4 regions of the Streptomyces sp. NPDC091287 genome follow, and region 1 is predicted to be linked to each of the others. Evidence: riboswitches for the same ligand, from Rfam matches in the RefSeq annotation. Region 1 holds a riboswitch; each other region holds the start of a gene.
The links. A riboswitch is a leader RNA that binds a small molecule or an ion and turns the genes downstream of it on or off. The one in region 1 is predicted to bind cobalamin.
Positions count from the first base shown of each region.

Region 2: linked by a shared signal. The riboswitch ahead of ACIQRW_RS02515 (CbtB-domain containing protein) and the one ahead of ACIQRW_RS35400 (cobalamin biosynthesis protein) in region 1 are both predicted to bind cobalamin.
Region 3: linked by a shared signal. The riboswitch ahead of ACIQRW_RS20560 (ribonucleoside-diphosphate reductase subunit alpha) and the one ahead of ACIQRW_RS35400 (cobalamin biosynthesis protein) in region 1 are both predicted to bind cobalamin.
Region 4: linked by a shared signal. The riboswitch ahead of metE (5-methyltetrahydropteroyltriglutamate--homocysteine S-methyltransferase) and the one ahead of ACIQRW_RS35400 (cobalamin biosynthesis protein) in region 1 are both predicted to bind cobalamin.

Region 1 covers NZ_JBIVUV010000028.1:57,974-62,606, reverse strand. Annotated here, with positions in the region: gene ACIQRW_RS35405 (cobyric acid synthase) at 1-1,342, opposite strand, end outside; gene ACIQRW_RS35400 (cobalamin biosynthesis protein) at 1,383-2,363, opposite strand; cobalamin riboswitch at 2,501-2,633, opposite strand; gene ACIQRW_RS35395 (hypothetical protein) at 2,783-3,013, opposite strand; gene ACIQRW_RS35390 (anion permease) at 3,026-4,288, opposite strand; gene ACIQRW_RS35385 (class II aldolase/adducin family protein) at 4,566-4,633, shown strand, end outside.
Region 2 covers NZ_JBIVUV010000001.1:580,407-585,039, forward strand. Annotated here, with positions in the region: gene ACIQRW_RS02500 (metallophosphoesterase family protein) at 1-784, shown strand, start outside; gene ACIQRW_RS02505 (4'-phosphopantetheinyl transferase) at 781-1,503, shown strand; gene ACIQRW_RS02510 (histidine phosphatase family protein) at 1,568-2,158, opposite strand; adenosylcobalamin (AdoCbl) riboswitch at 2,283-2,375, shown strand; gene ACIQRW_RS02515 (CbtB-domain containing protein) at 2,421-2,636, shown strand; gene ACIQRW_RS02520 (CbtA family protein) at 2,697-3,452, shown strand; partial or broken gene ACIQRW_RS02525 (TetR/AcrR family transcriptional regulator) at 3,526-3,639, shown strand; gene ACIQRW_RS02530 (hypothetical protein) at 3,771-4,433, opposite strand; gene ACIQRW_RS02535 (tetratricopeptide repeat protein) at 4,543-4,633, opposite strand, start outside.
Region 3 covers NZ_JBIVUV010000011.1:231,673-236,305, reverse strand. Annotated here, with positions in the region: gene ACIQRW_RS20580 (carbon starvation CstA family protein) at 1-865, shown strand, start outside; gene ACIQRW_RS20575 (YbdD/YjiX family protein) at 862-1,065, shown strand; gene ACIQRW_RS20570 (hypothetical protein) at 1,200-1,880, shown strand; gene ACIQRW_RS20565 (GNAT family N-acetyltransferase) at 1,899-2,408, shown strand; cobalamin riboswitch at 2,461-2,597, shown strand; gene ACIQRW_RS20560 (ribonucleoside-diphosphate reductase subunit alpha) at 2,733-4,633, shown strand, end outside.
Region 4 covers NZ_JBIVUV010000004.1:3,088-7,720, reverse strand. Annotated here, with positions in the region: gene ACIQRW_RS06660 (biotin/lipoate A/B protein ligase family protein) at 1-5, opposite strand, end outside; gene cobF (precorrin-6A synthase (deacetylating)) at 115-903, shown strand; gene ACIQRW_RS06650 (hypothetical protein) at 991-1,188, opposite strand; cobalamin riboswitch at 1,516-1,731, shown strand; gene metE (5-methyltetrahydropteroyltriglutamate--homocysteine S-methyltransferase) at 1,896-4,220, shown strand; gene ACIQRW_RS06640 (pyridoxal phosphate-dependent decarboxylase family protein) at 4,632-4,633, shown strand, end outside.

The sequences.
Region 1 (4,633 bases):
GCCGCCCGGCGGCCCGGGCCACCTCCACCAGGAACCGCCGCCGGAACGCGTCGCTCTCCAGCGACCCGTGCCAGTGCGTCCCCCACACCGCCCCCACCCGGCACCCGTCGAGGAACGGCTCCCCGCCCCGCACATCGGCCACCCCGTGGTGGATCTCGTACCCCTCCACCGGCTCGCCCAGCGCCGAACCGACCGGCCGCGCCAGCGTCTTGTCCCGGTCGAAGCGGATGCGCACCGGCAGCAGCCCGAGCCCGTCCACGACACCGGCCCGCGACTCCACCTCGTCCTCGATCCGCTCGCCGAGCACCTGGAACCCGCCGCAGATCCCCAGCACCGGCCGGCCCTCCGCAGCCCTCCGCACCAGAGCGTCCGCGAGACCCCGCTCGCGCAGCCAGGCCAGCGCCTTCACCGTGCCGCGCGTCCCGGGCACGATCACCAGGTCCGCGTCGGCCAGCTCCTCCGCCCGGTCCACGAACCGCACGACGACGCCCGGTTCGGCGGCCAGCGCGTCCACGTCCGTGAAGTTCGACATCAGCGGCACGGCGCAGACCGCCACCCGCAGCACGTCCTCGCCGTGCGGGGGAGCCACGACCGACTCCCGCACCGCACCCCGCAGGGACACCCGCAGGCCGTCCTCCTCGTCGATACCGAGCCCGTGGGCGTAGGGCAGTACCCCGTACGTCCGCCGCCCGGTCAGCCCGTACAGCATGTCCAGGCCCGGCTCCAGCAGTGAGACATCGCCCCGGAACTTGTTCACCAGATACCCCGCGACCAGCGCCTGGTCCTCGGGGCCCAGCAGCGCCGTCGTCCCGAAGAACGACGCGAAGACGCCGCCCCGGTCGATGTCCCCCACCACCAGGACGGGGAACTTCGCGGCCCGCGCGATCCCCATGTTCACGATGTCCGTGCGCCGCAGATTGATCTCGGCCGGGGACCCGGCGCCTTCACAGATCACGGCGTCATAGGTCGACCTCAGCTCCTCCAGACAGTCCGTCACCGTCCCGAGCAACGCCTCCTGCCGCCCCCCGTGGTACCCCCGGGCGCTCATCTCGCCGACCGGCTTGCCCATCAGCACGACCTGGCTGGACCGGTCGCCGCCGGGCTTCAGCAGCACCGGGTTCATCAGGGCCGTCGGCTCCACCCGGGCGGCCTGCGCCTGCATCGCCTGGGCCCGGCCGATCTCCGCGCCCTGTCGGGTCACGAAGGAGTTCAGGGACATGTTCTGGGCCTTGAAGGGCGCGACCTTCACGCCCCGGCGCACCAGCCACCGGCAGATGCCCGCCGTGACGACGCTCTTGCCCGCGTCCGATGTGGTCCCCGCGACCAGCAGCCCGCCGCTCATGCCCGCTCCCGTTCCCGTACCGCGTTCCGTGCCGGACCGTTCATGACCGCCCCCGCCTCCGTCCTGTCGACGACCGTCCCGCGACCACGCGGCCCGCGACCATCCGCCCCGCCACGCACACGCCGAGGGCCAGCGTGCTCACCCGGCGCGACAGCCGTACCGCGCGTTCGATGTCCGTGCCCCGCACATCCCGCCCGGACTCCCCGTTCAGCACCGGCCGGTGCTCGACGCGCCCCGCGTACGCCAGGGTCCCGCCCAGCCGTACGCCGAGCGCCCCCGCGAACGCGGCCTCCACCGGCCCCGCGTTCGGGCTCGGGTGACGCCCCGCGTCCGCCCTCCAGGCACGTACGGCCTCCCGGGGCCGCCCGCCGCCCGCCACGGCCAGCGCGGCCGTCAGCCGGGCACCGGGCCACCCCGCGAGGTCGTCCAGACGGGCCGAGGCCCAGCCGTAACGGCGGTAGCGGGGCGACTTGTGGCCGACCATCGCGTCGAGCGTGTTCACGGCCCGGAAGCCGACGAGCCCCGGCACCCCGCCGATCGCCCCCCACACCAGCGCGCCGACGACGGCGTCCGAGGTGTTCTCGGCGACCGACTCGACGACCGCGCGGGCGATGCCCGGACCGTCCAGGGAGTGCGGATCGCGCCCGCACAGGTGCGGCAGCCGCTCCCGCGCCACCTCCAGATCCCCGGCGGCCAGGGCGCCGCCGATGGCGCGGGCCTCCTGCCCCAGCGACGTACCGCCCATGACGGACCAGGCGGTGGCGGCGGTCAGCGCGACGGCGAGCGCGGGGCGTCCCCGGACGGCGCGCGCGGTCAGCGCGGCCGCCCCCACGGCGCCTCCGGCGCAGACGAGGGTGTGCAGCGCGCCCCGGCCCCGGTCGTCGCGCCACAGCAGGGACTCCACCCGCGCGGCGGCGCGGCCGAATCCGGCGACGGGGTGGCCCCGACGGGGGTCGCCGAGCAGGGCGTCGGCGATCAGCCCGGCCGTGGCGCCGTACGCGAAAACGCGGTCGGCACGCACGGCTCAGCCGGTCGCGGGGAGAGAGGTTCCGGCGAGAGGGCCTGTCGTGGGGGGCACAGGAAGCGGCGCACGGCGGCCGGGCATGGCGTATGTCCTCACTCAGGGTCCGCGCCCTGGTTCGACGTGACCGGCGACGAGAGTCTCCTGGCTTCCGGATCCGCAGTTCCCCCGGCCTTCCAGCCCGCGTGGAGCGGGCCGTGACGTCCGGTGTGGGGGAGTGCTCCCCGGTGACAGTGGCGGGACCGCGCCGGATTCGCACCGGCTTCCTCTGCTGTCGCCGTAAATGGCTCCGGCAGTCCACCACGCCCCGCGAACAGCCGTCAACTCGCTGTTGACCTGCGAGGCTCCACTGTGCGCAGACGCACATCGGGCCGGACACACGAGGGTGTGTCCGGCCCGAAGGAGTGCGGGGTACGGGGTCAGGCGACGATCAGGTAGATCCCGTACGAGACCGCCGCGACGCACAGCGCGAAGCAGGCGTACGCGCCGGTGCGCGCCAGCGCCACCGACCCGCCGGAAGCGCGGCCTCCGGCCGTGGCGGACTGCTTGGAGAGGGCGACGATGCCCAGGGTGAAGAGGCCGACCAGCGCGACGGTGACCACCAGGCTGACACCGAAGACGGAGGCGAGAGCTGCCCAGTCGATTTTCATGCGGATCTGTCCTTACACCTTGGCCGGCGGCCGGGCCGGGTCGTCGGGCGCCGAGGCCGGGGCCGGGATGGTGGTTGCGAGGTCGGCGGCCGGGCCGCCGACGGGCGGCGGCTGGACCGCCGCCATGGCGGCGGTGACGATGCCCTGCGGCTCGCCCTCCCCGTCCGTGTCGTTGACGTTGGTGTGGTCGACCGGCTGGCGGCGCGAGGCCAGCCAGATGGCGAAGGAACCGCCCACGAGCAGGACCGCGGTGACCGTGATGCCCCAGGGACCCTGCTTGGTCAGGAACTCGGCGCCCGCACCGATCAGACCGGCCGCCGGGAGCGTCAGCCCCCAGGCGACGAACATCCGGGTGGCGGTGGACCAGCGGACCACGCCCCCCTTGCGGCCGAGGCCCGCGCCCATGACGGCACCGGAGCAGGACTGGGTGGTGGAGAGCGAGAAGCCGAGGTGCGAGGAGGCCAGGATGACCGTCGCCGCGCTGGTCTGGGCGGCGAAGCCCTGCGGCGGCTGGAGGTCGGTCAGTCCCTTGCCCATCGTGCGGATGATGCGCCAGCCACCGAGGTAGGTGCCGAGCGCGATGGCCACACCGGCGGAGACGATGACCCACAGGGGCGGGTTGGAGCCGGGGGCGAGGACGCCGCCGGTGACCAGGGCCAGCGTGATGATGCCCATCGTCTTCTGGGCGTCGTTGGTGCCGTGGGCCAGCGAGACGAGACCGGCGGAGGCGATCTGTCCGGCCCGGTAGCCCTTGGCCGTCGACTTCAGCTGACCCTCGTCGGTGACGTTCCGGTTGATCCGGTACGTCAGCCGCGTGGCCAGCATCGCGGCGAGGCCGGCGACCAGCGGGGCGGCGATCGCCGGGAGCAGCACCTTCGTGACGACGGTGCCGCCGTTGATCGAGGACCAGCCGGCCGACATGACCGCGGCGCCGATCAGACCGCCGAACAGGGCGTGGGAGGAGCTGGAGGGCAGGCCGACCAGCCAGGTCAGGAGATTCCACAGGATGGCGCCGACGAGCGCCGCGAAGATGACCTCGGTTCTGAGGCCGTCCTCGTTGACAATCCCGCCGGAGATCGTCTTGGCGACCTCCACCGACAGGAACGCGCCGATCAGGTTGAGAACGGCGGACATCGCCACCGCTGTCTTGGGTTTCAGAGCGCCGGTCGAGATGGTCGTCGCCATCGCGTTGGCAGTGTCGTGGAAACCGTTCGTGAAATCGAACACGAGAGCTGTCACGACCACAATCGCAAGCAGCAGCGTGATGTGTTCCATTTACCCAGGCAATCGTTCGACGTCAGTGGCACGTGGACCGTAGGCAACCTGGATGAACGGAAGATGAACTGGGCAGGGCGTTGCGGTGACCCCAAACGGAGTGGGTCGCCTCCGCTTGTGCGCGGGAGGGGCTGCGCGGTGCCTGTGAGGCGGGGTGTGGTCTGCCCTTTGCCTCCGTTTGGCGAACATTTTGAACGGCTGTTCGGCACTCGGAAGAGACCTCCGTCACCTCCCATGTGACGTTCCGGTTGCGCCTCTTGACCCCTACGCTCGCCCCATGAGCGAGCAGTACCCGGAATCCATCGGCAGGACCTGGCTGGACGTCGTCGCGACCGCCCGTCGCAG
Region 2 (4,633 bases), on a different contig from region 1:
GGCGGAGACGCCCGAAGACATCCGGTGGACGCTCGGACTCCTCGCGGAGCGCTTCGCCCACGTGATCTGGACCCCGGGCAACCACGAGCTGTGGACCCTGGCCAAGGACCCGGTCCAACTGCGCGGCCAGGCCCGCTACGACCACCTCGTCGAGCTGTGCCGGGACCTCGGAGTGACGACTCCGGAAGACCCGTTCCCGCTCTGGCCGGGCCCGGACGGACCGGTGGCGATCGCGCCGCTCTTCCTCCTGTACGACTACACCTTCCGCGCCCCGGGAACGCACACGAAGGAGGAGTCGCTGGCCGTCGCGCACGAGTCCGGCATCGTCTGCAACGACGAATACCTCCTGCACCCGGATCCCTATCCGACGCGGGACGACTGGTGCCGCGCCCGGGTCGCCGCGACCGGGCGCCGGCTCGCGGAGCACGACCCCGAGATACCCCTCGTCCTCGCCGGGCACTGGCCGCTGGTCCGGGAACCCACATCGGTGATGTGGTACCCGGAGTTCGCCCAGTGGTGCGGCACCGAGCTGACCGCCGACTGGCACCGCCGCTTCAACGTCACCGCCGTCGTCTACGGCCACCTCCACATCCCCCGTACGACCTGGTACGACGGGGTGCGCTTCGAGGAGGTCTCCATCGGCTACCCCAGGGAGTGGCGCGAGAGGGGGCACCCGCGCGGCCTGCTGCGGCAGATCCTCCCCTACGAGGGGCAACCCGCCCCGCCCGCCCGCACCGACGCCGAACCGTCCGCACAGCGGCGCACCCCCGGAGGCTCCTCGTGATCGAGCGACTGCTGCCCGCCGACGTCTCCTGTGCCGCCACCCGCGCGGAGACCGTCCCCGACGGAACCCTCTTCCCGGAGGAGGAGGCGCTGGTCGCCAAGAGCGTGGCCAAACGCAGGAACGACTTCTCGACGGCCCGCGCCTGCGCCCGGCGCGCCATGGCCGGACTCGGTCTGCCACCCGTGGCCGTGCTCCACGGTCACCGGGGACGACCGCTGTGGCCCGAGGGAATCGTCGGCAGCCTCACCCACTGCGACGGGTACCGGGCGGCCGCGCTGGCCCGCGCGAAGGGCGTGCTGTCGCTCGGCATCGACGCGGAACCGCACGCTCCGCTCCCCACCGGCGTACGGGAGTTGGTGACCCTGCCCGCCGAACGTGCGCGGATCGGTCCGCCTGCGCCGGAAGGCAAGGGCGAAATCCACTGGGACCGTGTCCTGTTCAGTGCCAAGGAGAGCGTGTTCAAGACCTGGTACCCGGTCACGGGAATCGAACTCGACTTCATCCAGGCAGATCTGACGTTCCAGCAGACGGGCGGCCGAGGCGACACGGGCGACACGCCTCAAGGGGGCACCGCTGCCGAGGGCACGTTCGCGGCGCGTCTGCTCCTCACGGACCCGGCCCTGCCGACGACGCTGCACGGGCAGTGGCGGATCGAGGACGGCATCGTCGCCACGGCCGTGCTGGTCCGGCCCGACTGGCGGGAGAGCGAGGGGGCGTGACGCCCGGCCGGCCGGGCTGTGTGGGGGCTGCGCAGTGGCGGACGGGGGCGTAGCGCAGTGGCGTTCAGCCGGTCGTGGGGGCGGTGAGCGGGCGGCCCAGCCCCACGTTCCACCGGCCCGACCGCCCGCTGAGTTCGGTCAGCGTCAGCGGGGCGACATCCAGCCGCCAGAACGCTTCCGCCGGCAGCCGCAGACCATGGACGACCGCCGCCCGGAGGACGGCGGCCTCGGCCACGGCCAGGAAGTCCGCGCCGGGTGCGTCCGGTCCGCCGAGGGAGTCCAGCCATCCTCCGATCCTCCCGATCAGGTCCCGCAGCGACTCGCCGCCGTGCGGGGCGGCCGAAGGATCACCGAGCCAGGCGGTCAGCCGGGCGGGCTCGGCGGCCGCCACATCGTCGAGGCGGCGGCCGGACCACCGCGCCAGATCCCAGCCGGCCAGCACCGGGTCGGTCCGCGCCGCCAGCCCGAGCGCCTCGGCGGTCTCGCGGCACCGCCCGGAGGGGCCGCTGAGCGCGAGTCCGGTCACCGGCACCGCGTCGGCCGCTGCCCGCGCGCGCTCCCGGCCGGACCGGTCCAGGGGAGCGTCGCCGTCGAAGCGGGCCTCCCGCAGCGCGGCGTTCATCGCCGGTGAGATCAACATCACCCGTACTGTCATGTCCCTGCCCTTACTTCTTCACCAGGGGCCCCAGGGCTGTCGCCCCACGCGATCCGTGCTCCGCGACCCCGCAGATTGGACCATGGCGGCGCCTGCCCGCAGGCGGTATGGTCGCGTCGACCATGACGAGGGTGCGACGGAAGCCCGGTGAGAATCCGGCACGGTCGCGCCACTGTGACCCCGCGTGCGCGGGGAAGTCAGACCCGGCACCTTCGTCCGAGGCACCACGACAGGGACGCGTGTTCCCACAGGAGGTTCTGCCATGGCGCAGTCCGCCGTTCCGGCAACAGGTACATCCACGATCGCCCCGATCTCGGCGAAGACCATTGCCCCGTGGGCGGTCTTCTTCGGCATCCTCATGCTCGTCCTGCTGTACTTCGTCGGCGCCGAACAGGGCGCCACAGCGCTCATCTCGGGCGAAGGCGTCCACGAGTGGGTTCACGACGGCCGTCACCTGCTCGGCTTCCCCTGCCACTGAGACACCTGAGCTACCAGGGAATCAGTGGACACGGGAAGCAAGAGAAAACAGGAAACCAACGTGAACTCCATATCTGTCAGGGCTCTGCTCGTGCGCGGCATGCTCGCGGGCCTGATCGCGGGCGCGTTCGCGCTCGCCGTGGCCTACTTCCTCGGTGAGTCCCAGGTGGACGCGGCCATCGCCCTCGAAGAGGCGCACAGCCACGACCACGGCGGTGGCGAGGAGTTGGTGAGCCGCACCATGCAGGCCACCGGCGGACTCGCCACCGGTGTTCTGGTCTTCGGCGTCGCCGTGGGCGGGATCGCCGCCCTCGTGTTCTGCTACGCACTGGGCCGCATCGGTGACTTCGGCCCCCGGGCCACCGCGGCGTTGATCGCGGGCGCCGCCCTGCTCACGGTCTACGTGGTGCCGTTCCTCAAATACCCGGCGAATCCGCCCGCCGTCGGCAACCCCGACACCATCGGCGAGCGCACCGCCCTGTTCTTCCTGATGGTCGCCCTCAGCGTGCTGCTGGCCGTCGCCGCCGTCATCATCGGCAGACGGCTCGCTCCTCGCCTGGGCAACTGGAACGCGACCGTGGCGGCCGCCGCCGGCTTCATCCTGCTGATCGGCCTCGCCTACGCCTTCCTGCCCTCCTTCGACGAAGTGGGCAAGGACTTCCCGGCCGGGCTGCTGTGGGAGTTCCGGCTCTCCACGCTCGCGGTGCAGGTGACGCTGTGGAGCGTCTTCGGCGTCGTCTTCGGGCGCCTCACCGAACGTCTCCTGTCGCCGGCCACCCCTGCCGCGACGCCCCGAACCGCGAGTGCGGTGAACTGAGTCCGACCGCACGCGCACATGCGGACGCACCAGTGCGCATGTACTGACGCGCACGAAGGAACCCGCCGGGTAAGCCCGGTTGAGCGCCCTGCTGCGGCAGGAGCACGGGGCGGGCCTGAGCACCGCCGAAGCAGCGCTGATGAAGGAGTGGCTCGACCGGGTGGCGAACGCCAGGCCGGACGGCTGAACCGAACCAAGGGCGCTGCCGGACCGTGTGGTCGTCGAGGGAGTCGGACATCGGGGCGTCAGGCGACAGACGTCATGGTGCCGGGTGCCGGGAATCTGGGGCAGAAGGCAGGAGGCAGGGCGCGGAGGTCGTCATGGTGCGGGGGAGGAGGCGTCGTGATCGCGGAGGCCGTCCTCCGTGCGGCGTGCCGCGTTGTCGACGATCCGTTCGAGGCTTTCCTGTACGTCGTGTTCCGTGCTCCCGTGCGGTGCGTACGCGGACACTGTGAGCACGAGGTCGCCGTTCCACAGGAGGAGGGTGCGGCCGGGGCGCCCCTGGTCGTCGGCCGGTATCGCGTAGGCGGCTTCGTGGACTTTCTCGGGCCCGCGTCCGTGGGCACGGTCGAGGTCCTCCTTGACGCGGTACGCGTGACGGGCGGCCCCGGTGGCCTCGTACACCGAGGCCCTGGTGCTGAGCTTCCAGAACGTGCCGTCGGCGGCCTTCAGGTCCGCGAGGCAGCCGGTCTGCCGGTACAGCGGCCGCGCGCCGTTCTCGCCGATGTCCTCCTGGGCGTCGGGGGAGGCGGAGTCGGTGGTGCTCCCGAGGGTGAAGCCCTCGGCGGGAGCTTCGCCCGTGAGGAGATCGCAGGGTCTGCTGGTCCAACTGTGGGTTCCCGGCGGGCGAGCGGTCTGCTCCGCCGCCTCCGGGTTCTTTCCGTCATCGCCACCGGAGCAGCCGGCCGAAACCGCCACCGCCAGCCCGATGAGCGCGGCCGACCGCGCCCGGCCTAATGCGGCACTCCTGGATCCGTGCATCTTCCACCCCTTCGTCCTGGAGATCCCATTGTCCGATGCTCGTATCGGCGGGTAAAGGAGACCGGGCCCGCACCGAGTGGTGCGGGCCCGGTCGGTGACACGGAGCGGCTCAGGAGCGCGTGGCTCCGGGGCCGAAGTCGCCGGTGAGGGCGGCGGCCATCCGCAGGTGCGGCGCCGCGTCGGCGATCCGCCCCTGGCGC
Region 3 (4,633 bases), on a different contig from region 1:
CTCCCGGACCGGTGGCGCGCCCACGTTCGCGCTCGGCATGGCGGAGATCTTCTCCGCGGTGGTCGGCGGGACCGCGATGAAGGCGTTCTGGTACCACTTCGCCATCATGTTCGAGGCGCTCTTCATCCTCACCACCGTGGACGCCGGCACCCGGGTCGGGCGCTTCATGCTCCAGGACATGCTGGGCAACGTCTACAAGCCGTTCCGTGAGGTCAGCTGGAAGCCGGGCGTGTGGTTCGCCAGCGCCGTCGTGGTCGGCGGCTGGGGCTACTTCCTCTGGGTCGGCGTGCACGACCCGCTGGGCGGCATCAACCAGCTGTTCCCGCTCTTCGGCATCGCCAACCAGTTGCTGGCAGCCGTCGCACTGGCCGTCTGCACCACCCTGCTCGTCAAGTCCGGCCGCCTGAAGTGGGCCTGGGTCACCGCGGTCCCGCTCGCCTGGGACGTGGCGGTCACCCTCACCGCGAGCTGGCAGAAGATCTTCTCCGACGACGTCAAGATCGGCTTCTTCGCCCAGCGCGACAAGTACCAGGCGGGCATCGACGCGGGCGAGGTGCTGGCCCCCGCGAAGAACATGGACGACATGCGGACCGTCGTCACCAACTCCACCGTCGACGGGGTGCTGAGCGCGCTCTTCGCGCTCCTCATCATCGTGGTGCTCGTGGACGCCGGGCGGGTCTGTTACAAGGCCATCCGCGACCCGGAGAGCGTCAAGCTCCACGAGACGCCGTACGTCGAGTCCAGGCTCGTCGCCCCGGCCTCGCTCTTCGCGACCAAGGAGGAGAAGGCCGAACTGGCCGCCGCCGGAGTCGGCCCCGAGGGCGGCATCCGCAAGGAGGCGGCGGAGACGGGGAGCCGGACATGACGGTCGCGGACGTACGACGGGTGGCCGGACGGATCCGCTGGTACGTCCGTGAGCTGACCGGCGAGTCCACGTACGACCGCTATGTGGCGCACGCGAGGACCCACGATCCGGACACGCCGGTGATGACCCGTCGCGCCTTCGAACGCAGCCGCACGGACGCCCGCGAGGCGGATCCCCGCGAGGGCTTCCGCTGCTGCTGAGCACCACCGGCCGGAGATCGGGCCGCCGCACCCCTTCCAGGGGCGCGGCGGCCTCTTTTCGCGCCCTCGCACGAGCCCGGGCGCCGCTCGATTTCCCGGTGCGCGGAGCCCTCACCGTACGAAAGGATGTGCCCATGACATCGCATCCCCGGCCGCCCCGGCTCCGTCCCGTACTCACGACCTTGGCGCTGGCGTTGGCCCTGGCGGCGGCGACGGGCTGCGGCACCGAGGTGGCGACCGGCACGGAGGCGGCGGACCGGAGCGCCTCGGCGGCCCCGGCGCCCGACCGGGCAGAGCTGGAGGCGCGGGCGCTGGCCGTGCAGACCGTCGCGGAGCACGTATGGGTGACCGAAGTCCCGGGGTACACCCTGGCCCGCCAGTCGGTCGGGGTGATCGGCGACGACGGGTTCGGCAGCGTCTACACCACACCCGACGGCGGGCAGATCCAGCTGCGGGTGGAGCGCCGGGCGCACGCCGGGGCCGACTGTACGAAGGACCCCGCGCCCGAGGGCGGCCGGGAGCCCGTGAAGACGTGCGAGCGGGACGGTGAACAGTGGTACCGGGCCACGGAGTCGGGCCACGCGTACGCGTGGGAGCAGGGCGGACTCGTGGTCACCGTGAGCGGGGCGCCCGCAGAGGTGGACCGGGCGACGCTGCGGTCCGCGGCGCGGGCCGCCCACCGCGCCGACGACCACGAGCTGGACCAGGTGCTCCCGCCGGCCGACGAGGCACCCGGGCAGCGGCCGGTCGAGCGTGGGGACCTGCCGCCGGTGGGCGACGGCGCGCCCAACAACGACGTGGGAGCGAGTGGCTGACGTGGGAGCGAGTGGCTGATGGATCTGACGATCAGAGCGGCGGAGCCCGGCGAGTACGCCGTCCTCGGCGGGATCATCGCCGAGGCGTATCTCGGCGACGGTCTGCTGGACGGCCCGCGGGACCCGTATCTGCTCAAGTTGCGGGCGGTGGAGCAACGCGCGACCGAGGCCGAGGTCCTCGTCGCGCTCGACGCGCACGGGGCGGTGCTCGGCGGTGTGACCTATGCCGCACCCGGCACCCCGTGGCGCGACATCGCCGGTCCGGACGAGGCCGAGTTCCGGATGCTGGCCGTGGCCCGCGAGGGACGCGGGCGGGGCGTGGGAGAGGCCCTCGTGCGGGCGTGCGTCGAGCGCGCCCGGTCCGCCGAGGGCGTGCGGGCGCTCGTGCTGTCGACGCAGCCGGCCATGCTCGGAGCCCATAGGATCTACCGTCGGCTCGGCTTCGTACGAACCCCCGAACGGGACTGGGAACCGGTGCCGGGACTACGGCTCATGACCTTCCGGCTGGAGCTGGAGGCGCCCTTCTGAGGGGCGTGTTAAATCGTCGCGACACAACATGTGGGGGCCGCTTCATCCGGCGGCCCCCACATGTATGCTCGACCTCGCTGTCGCCGCAGGGGAATCCGGTGCGAATCCGGAACTGTCCCGCAACGGTGTGATCAGTGTGCTTTTGCACACCCGCAAGTCCGAAGACCTGTCGACAGCGCGTCCGGCTCGACCGAATCGGACGCCAGACGTCCGGGTCTCGCGGATAGGCCGGTGGACGCCGTCAGCTGTGCTGCCCTGCCCCGGGTTTCGCGCTGCCCGGCTTCCCCGCCTGCCGCCGGCCCCTGCCGAGCGAGGGAAAGCCCAGTGACCATCGCGCCCGCCGATCCGGTTTCAGCCACCGCATCCGCTGCCTCCACCACGTCCGGAGCAGGCACGAACGACGGACCCGGGACCGCCTTGCTGCGGACCCTGACCGACCTCACCGTCGATCTTCCCGACACCGACCCCGGACGGGTCGCCGCGGCCGCGCTGCGCGGACGCAACGCCCGCTCCGACGAGGCCGAGCTGCGCTCGCTGGCCACCGAGGCCGCCGCGGGGCTCATCTCCGAGGACCCGGCGTACTCCCGGCTGGCCGCCCGGCTGCTGACCCGCACGATCGCGGACGAGGCCGCTGGCCAGGGCGCGACGTCCTTCTCCGCCTCGGTCGCCGTGGGCCACCGCGAGGGCCTGATCGCCGACCGCACCGCCGCGTTCGTCGCGCTCCACTCGGCCGCCCTCGACAAGCTCGTCGAACAGGCCCTGGCGGACGGCGCCGACGACCGCTTCGGCTACTTCGGTCTGCGGACGCTGCACAGCCGCTACCTGCTGCGCCACCCGATCACCCGGCAGGTCATCGAGACCCCGCAGCACTTCATGCTCCGCGTGGCCGCGGGCCTCGCCGAGGACGAGTCGGTGCGGGCGCTGGACGAGGTCGCCGCGCTGTACGGGCTGATGAGCCGGCTGGACTACCTCCCCTCCTCCCCCACGCTCTTCAACTCCGGCACCCGGCACCCGCAGATGTCCTCCTGCTACCTGCTGGACTCGCCGAAGGACGAGCTGGACTCGATCTACGACCGCTACCACCAGGTGGCGCGGCTCTCCAAGCACGCGGGCGGCATCGGTCTGTCGTACTCCCGCATCCGCGCCCGGGGTTCGCTGATCCGGGGCACCAACGGGCACTCGAACGGCATCGTGCCGTTCCTGAAGACGCTGGACGCCTCCGTGGCGGCGGTGAACCAGGGCGGCCGGCGCAAGGGCGCGGCGGCGGTCTACCTGGAGACCTGGCACGCGGACATCGAGGAGTTCCTGGAGCTCCGCGACAACACCGGTGAGGACCAGCGGCGTACGCACAACCTGAACCTGGCGCACTGGATCCCGGACGAGTTCATGCGCCGGGTCGACGCGGACACCGAGTGGTCGCTGTTCTCCCCAGCCGATGTGCCCGAGCTGGTCGACCTGTGGGGCGACGCGTTCGACGCGGCCTACCGGGCGGCCGAGGCCAAGGGCCTGGCCCGCAGAACGATTCCGGCGCGTGAGCTGTACGGCCGGATGATGCGGACCCTCGCGCAGACCGGCCAGGGCTGGATGACGTTCAAGGACGCCTCCAACCGGACCGCGAACCAGACCGCCGAGCCGGGCCGGGTCGTGCACTCCTCCAACCTGTGCACGGAGATCCTCGAAGTCACGGACGACGGCGAGACGGCCGTCTGCAACCTGGGCTCGGTCAACCTCGGCGCGTTCGTGGTGGACGGTTCGATCGACTGGGACCGGCTGGACGCCACCGTGCGGACCGCCGTGACCTTCCTCGACCGGGTCGTCGACATCAACTTCTACCCGACCGAGCAGGCCGGGCGCTCCAACTCCCGCTGGCGTCCGGTCGGCCTGGGCGCGATGGGCCTCCAGGACGTCTTCTTCCAGCTGCGCCTGCCGTTCGACTCCCCCGAGGCCCGCGCACTCTCCACGAAGATCTCCGAGCGGATCATGCTCGCCGCGTACGAGGCGTCCTGCGACCTCGCCGAGCGCCCCCAAGAGCCTCCGACAGGCTCCGGTTCAGGGGGGACCCCCCGGGGCCCGCTGCCCGCCTGGTCCGAGACCCGGGCCGCGCGCGGGGTGCTGCACCCCGACCACTACGACACCGAGCTGAACTGGCCGGAGCGCTGGGACACCCTGCGCGCCCGGGTCGCCAAGACCGGCATGCGCAACTCGCTGCTGCTGGCCATCGCCCC
Region 4 (4,633 bases), on a different contig from region 1:
TGCACAGCCATGCCTCCGCCCTCGGGTCCCGGCCCGTTGTGAGCCGGACACAAACGTCCATAACGCATGCTCGGGACCGGTTCATCCCGCCCACCCCTGGCATGATCGGCCGACATGAGCGACGCACCCCGCCACATCCTCGTCATCGGCATGGGCGCCGGCGACCCCGACCACCTGACGCTCGCCGCGGTGAAGGCCATGCGCCGGGCCGACGTCTTCTTCGTGCTGGGAAAGGGCAAGGAGAAGGACGCGCTGACCCGGCTGCGGCGGGACATCCTCGACGAACACCTCACCGGCCCCTACCGCGTCGTCGAGGCCGAGGACCCGTGGCGGGACCGCACCCAGCAGGACGCCGGGCGCTACACCTCGGCGGTGCACGACTGGCGCCACCGCCGCGCCGACATCTGCGAACGCCTGATCGTCGAGGAGCTCGCACCGGGACAGTGTGGAGCCTTCCTGGTGTGGGGCGACCCGTCCCTGTACGACAGCACCCTCGCGATCCTCGACGACATCCGAGGCCGCGGCACGGTGGAATTCGGCCACGAGGTGATCCCCGGCATCAGCAGCGTCTCCGCCCTCGCCGCCCGGCACCGCGTCACTCTGAACCGGGTCGGCCGCCCCATCCACATCACCCCCGGACGACGTCTCGCCCAGGGATTCCCCGAGGACTGCGACCTCGTCGTGATGCTCGACGGCCATGAGAGCTTCACGCATCTGACGGGCAGGGGGTGGTGGATCCACTGGGGCGCCTACATCGGGACCCCGGACGAGATCCTGGTCTCCGGCCCGCTCGACGAGGTGGCCGGCCGGATCAGCGGGCTGCGCGCGGAGGCCCGCGAACGGCACGGCTGGATCATGGACACCTATCTGCTGAGCCGAACGCCCGGCGCGGGCGGCGACTGACGGTCGATGACCGACGGGTCCACGTCGAGGCGCGGGCGGCGAGGGCCTCCGCACCTCGTCGTCGGACCGACAGGGGTGTCAGGGGTGTCAGCGCCGGGTCTCGTGCGCTCTGATCATGCCGAGCCCGTGCCCCAGGCTCGGGCATTCGGCGGTGAGGTCGTCGCCCCGCACCAGATAGTTGTGCACCCGGCCGTCGGCCGGTCGTTCGATCGCGCGATACAGCGTGCCGTTCACGGTGATCGTCCAGTCGTCGCCGTCCTGGGCCCACCCGACTGTCTTCTTCATCTGGCGTTTTCCGTTTCCTCGGTCGGCCTCGCCGCGGGTCGGCGGCCGTGTAGTGGGAAGAAGAACGGCTTGTGACGCTCGGTGGTTCCGCAGTCCCTACGCCATTCGGTTACATCTGTGTCACTGTCACGTCCAGTGGACGCGTCCGACCTGACTGGCGGTCAGCACGCGGCTGACGAACGGCCGAACGAGCGGAGAACGTGCGTGGCTCGGCGCGGTGTCCTGCCGCGACGGAGTCGACCCGGAGTCGGGGGGAGTACGCCGACCCGTGTCTCACGTCACCGTCCGAAGTGTGCACAACGGTGTGCGCGGGCCGGGCGTCCGCTTAGGCTGATCGGCGCAGCTGGTTCGCCCTGTCCGCCAGGCAGGGTGTCGTAAGAGGGAACCCGGTGGGAATCCGGGACTGCCCCGCAGCGGTGAGTGGGAACGACCGCCGTCATACGCACTGGGCCCGGCCGGGTCTGGGAAGCGACGGCCATTAGGTGTCTGCCCCGGCAGACGTGCCCGCGAGTCCGAAGACCTGCCCGTTGCCCGCACGCGACTGTTCGCGTGCGGAGATCTCGGTGACCTCGTGGGCGGGTCGGCGTAACCATCCGGCGGACGGACACGGTTCCCCGTGTCCCGGTCTCCGCCCGATGCGTCACCCCTTCGCGTCCGCGTCCCGTCCCGGGATCTGTCCCGCAGACACGCTCGCGAAGGAGAGTCACGTGACAGCGAAGCCCGCAGCCGCGGCAGCACGGGCCACCGTGTACGGCTACCCCCGCCAGGGTCGCAACCGTGAACTGAAGAAGGCCATCGAGGGCTACTGGAAGGGCCGCGTCGACGCTGACGCCCTCCGGGAGACCGCCGCCGAGCTCCGCAGGGGAACCTGGCAGCAGCTCGCCGAGGCCGGAGTCCACGAGGTGCCGACCGGTGATTTCTCGTACTACGACCACGTCCTGGACACCAGCGTCATGGTCGGTGCCGTCCCCGAGCGGCACCGTGAAGCCGTCGACGCCGACGCCCTCGACGGCTACTTCGCCATGGCCCGCGGTACGCAGGACGTCGCCCCGCTGGAGATGACGAAGTGGTTCGACACCAACTACCACTATCTGGTGGCTGAGTTGGGGCCCGACACGGTGTTCACCGCCGACTCCGCCAAGCAGGTCGCGGAGTTCCAGGAGGCACTCGCCCTCGGTCTGACGCCCCGGCCGGTGCTGGTCGGACCCATCACCTACCTCCTGCTCGCCAAGGCGGCCCCCGGGGTGGCGGCGGACTTCGAGCCGCTGACCCTGCTGGACCGGCTGCTGCCCGTGTACGCCGAGGTCCTCGCCGACCTGCGCGCGGCGGGCGCCACATGGGTGCAGCTCGACGAACCCGCACTCGTCCAGGACCGCACCCCGGGCGAGCTGAACGCCGCCGCCCGCGCCTACCGCGAGCTCGGCGGACTCGCCGACCGGCCCCAACTGCTGGTCGCCTCCTACTTCGGGCGGCTCGGCGAAGCGCTCGCGGTCCTGGCCAAGGCCCCCGTCGACGGGCTGGCCCTGGACTTCACCGAGTCCGGCGCGGGGAACCTCGACGACCTCGCGGCGGCCGGCGGACTGCCCGGCAAGCGCCTGGTCGCCGGTGTCGTGAACGGCCGCAACGTCTGGATCAACGACTACGAGAAGTCACTCGCCACCCTCGGCACCCTCCTCGGCCTCGCCGACCGGGTCGACGTCTCCGCCTCCTGCTCGCTGCTGCACGTCCCGCTGGACGCGGACGCCGAGCACGGAATCGACCCGGGGATCGCCCGCTGGCTCGCCTTCGCCCGGCAGAAGACCGAGGAGATCGTCGTCCTGGCCCGCGGACTGGGCGGCGGCACGGACACCATCGCGGCCGAACTCGCCGTCAACCGAGCCGATCTGGCCTCCCGCACCGACGCCGCGCTCACCCGCGACCCGGCCGTCCGCGCCCGCACGGCGGCCGTCACCGACGCGGACGGCCGCCGTTCCCAGCCGTACCCGGAACGTGCCGCCGCCCAACGCGCCCACCTCGGGCTGCCGCTGCTGCCGACGACCACCATCGGCTCGTTCCCGCAGACCACCGAAGTGCGCACCGCGCGCGCCGACCTGCGGGCGGGGCGGATCGACGAGGCCGGCTACGAGGAGCGCATCAAGGAGGAGATCCGCGAGGTCCTCTCCTTCCAGGAGAAGGCCGGATTGGACGTCCTGGTGCACGGCGAGCCCGAACGCAACGACATGGTCCAGTACTTCGCCGAGCAGCTCACCGGTTACCTCGCCACCCAGCACGGCTGGGTGCAGTCCTACGGCACCCGATACGTCCGGCCGCCGGTCCTCGCGGGCGACATCTCGCGCCCCGAGCCGATGACGGTGCGCTGGACGACGTACGCGCAGTCGCTGACCGCACGCCCCGTCAAGGGCATGCTCACCGGCCCGGTCACCATGCTCGCCTGGTCCTTCGTCCGCGACGACCAGCCGCTCGGCGACACCGCCCGCCAGGTGGCCCTCGCCCTGCGTGACGAGGTGAACGACCTGGAGGCGACCGGCACTTCGGTGATCCAGGTCGACGAGCCCGCGCTGCGCGAGACACTGCCGCTGCGGGCGGCCGGGCACGCCGCGTACCTGGAGTGGGCGACGGAGTCCTTCCGGCTCGCCACCTCCGGGGTGCGGCCGGACACCCAGATCCACACCCACATGTGCTACGCGGAGTTCGGCGACATCGTCCAGGCCATCGACGACCTCGACGCCGACGTCATCAGCCTGGAGGCGGCCCGCTCCCATATGCAGGTCGCCCGCGAACTGGCTGCCCACGGCTACCCCCGCGAGGCGGGACCCGGCGTCTACGACATCCACTCCCCGCGCGTCCCCAGCGCGGAGGAGGCGGCGGCCCTGTTGCGCAAGGGACTTGAGGCCATCCCCGCCGAGCGCCTGTGGGTGAACCCCGACTGCGGCCTGAAGACCCGCGGGTGGCCCGAGACCCGGGCCTCCCTGGAGAACCTGGTCGCCGCCGCGCGGGAGATCCGCGCGGAGCTGCCCACCGGAGCGGCGTGATCAAGGCCCGGTGCGGGAGCGGTCACCACCGCTCCCGCAGCGGGCCCTGCCCGTACGGCTCCGGAGAGGGCACCCTCGGCCGGGACCTGGCTCGACGTGGCTGCGCAGGCAGGCAGGGCGCCGCCGCACTCGCACCGGCATGGGCCGTCGGCTCCGTCCCGACTACGCTCGGGGGAACGGTAGTTCGGACGCCGGTGGATCGCCCCGTACGGCGGGAACGCATTCTTTGGCACGGCTGGAGTTAGGTTAGCCTAACCGGCGAATACCCGGTTGTGGATCTTTCCGTGACCGGTGCCGCCCCGCGCGCGGGGCGGCACACCCGCACGACCGCCGCGCACTCCGACCGAAGGACTTCGCCATGTTGCGTGCTCAGGGCCTGCCGTCCTGCGAACTCCCCGTGGAGCGTGGGGTGT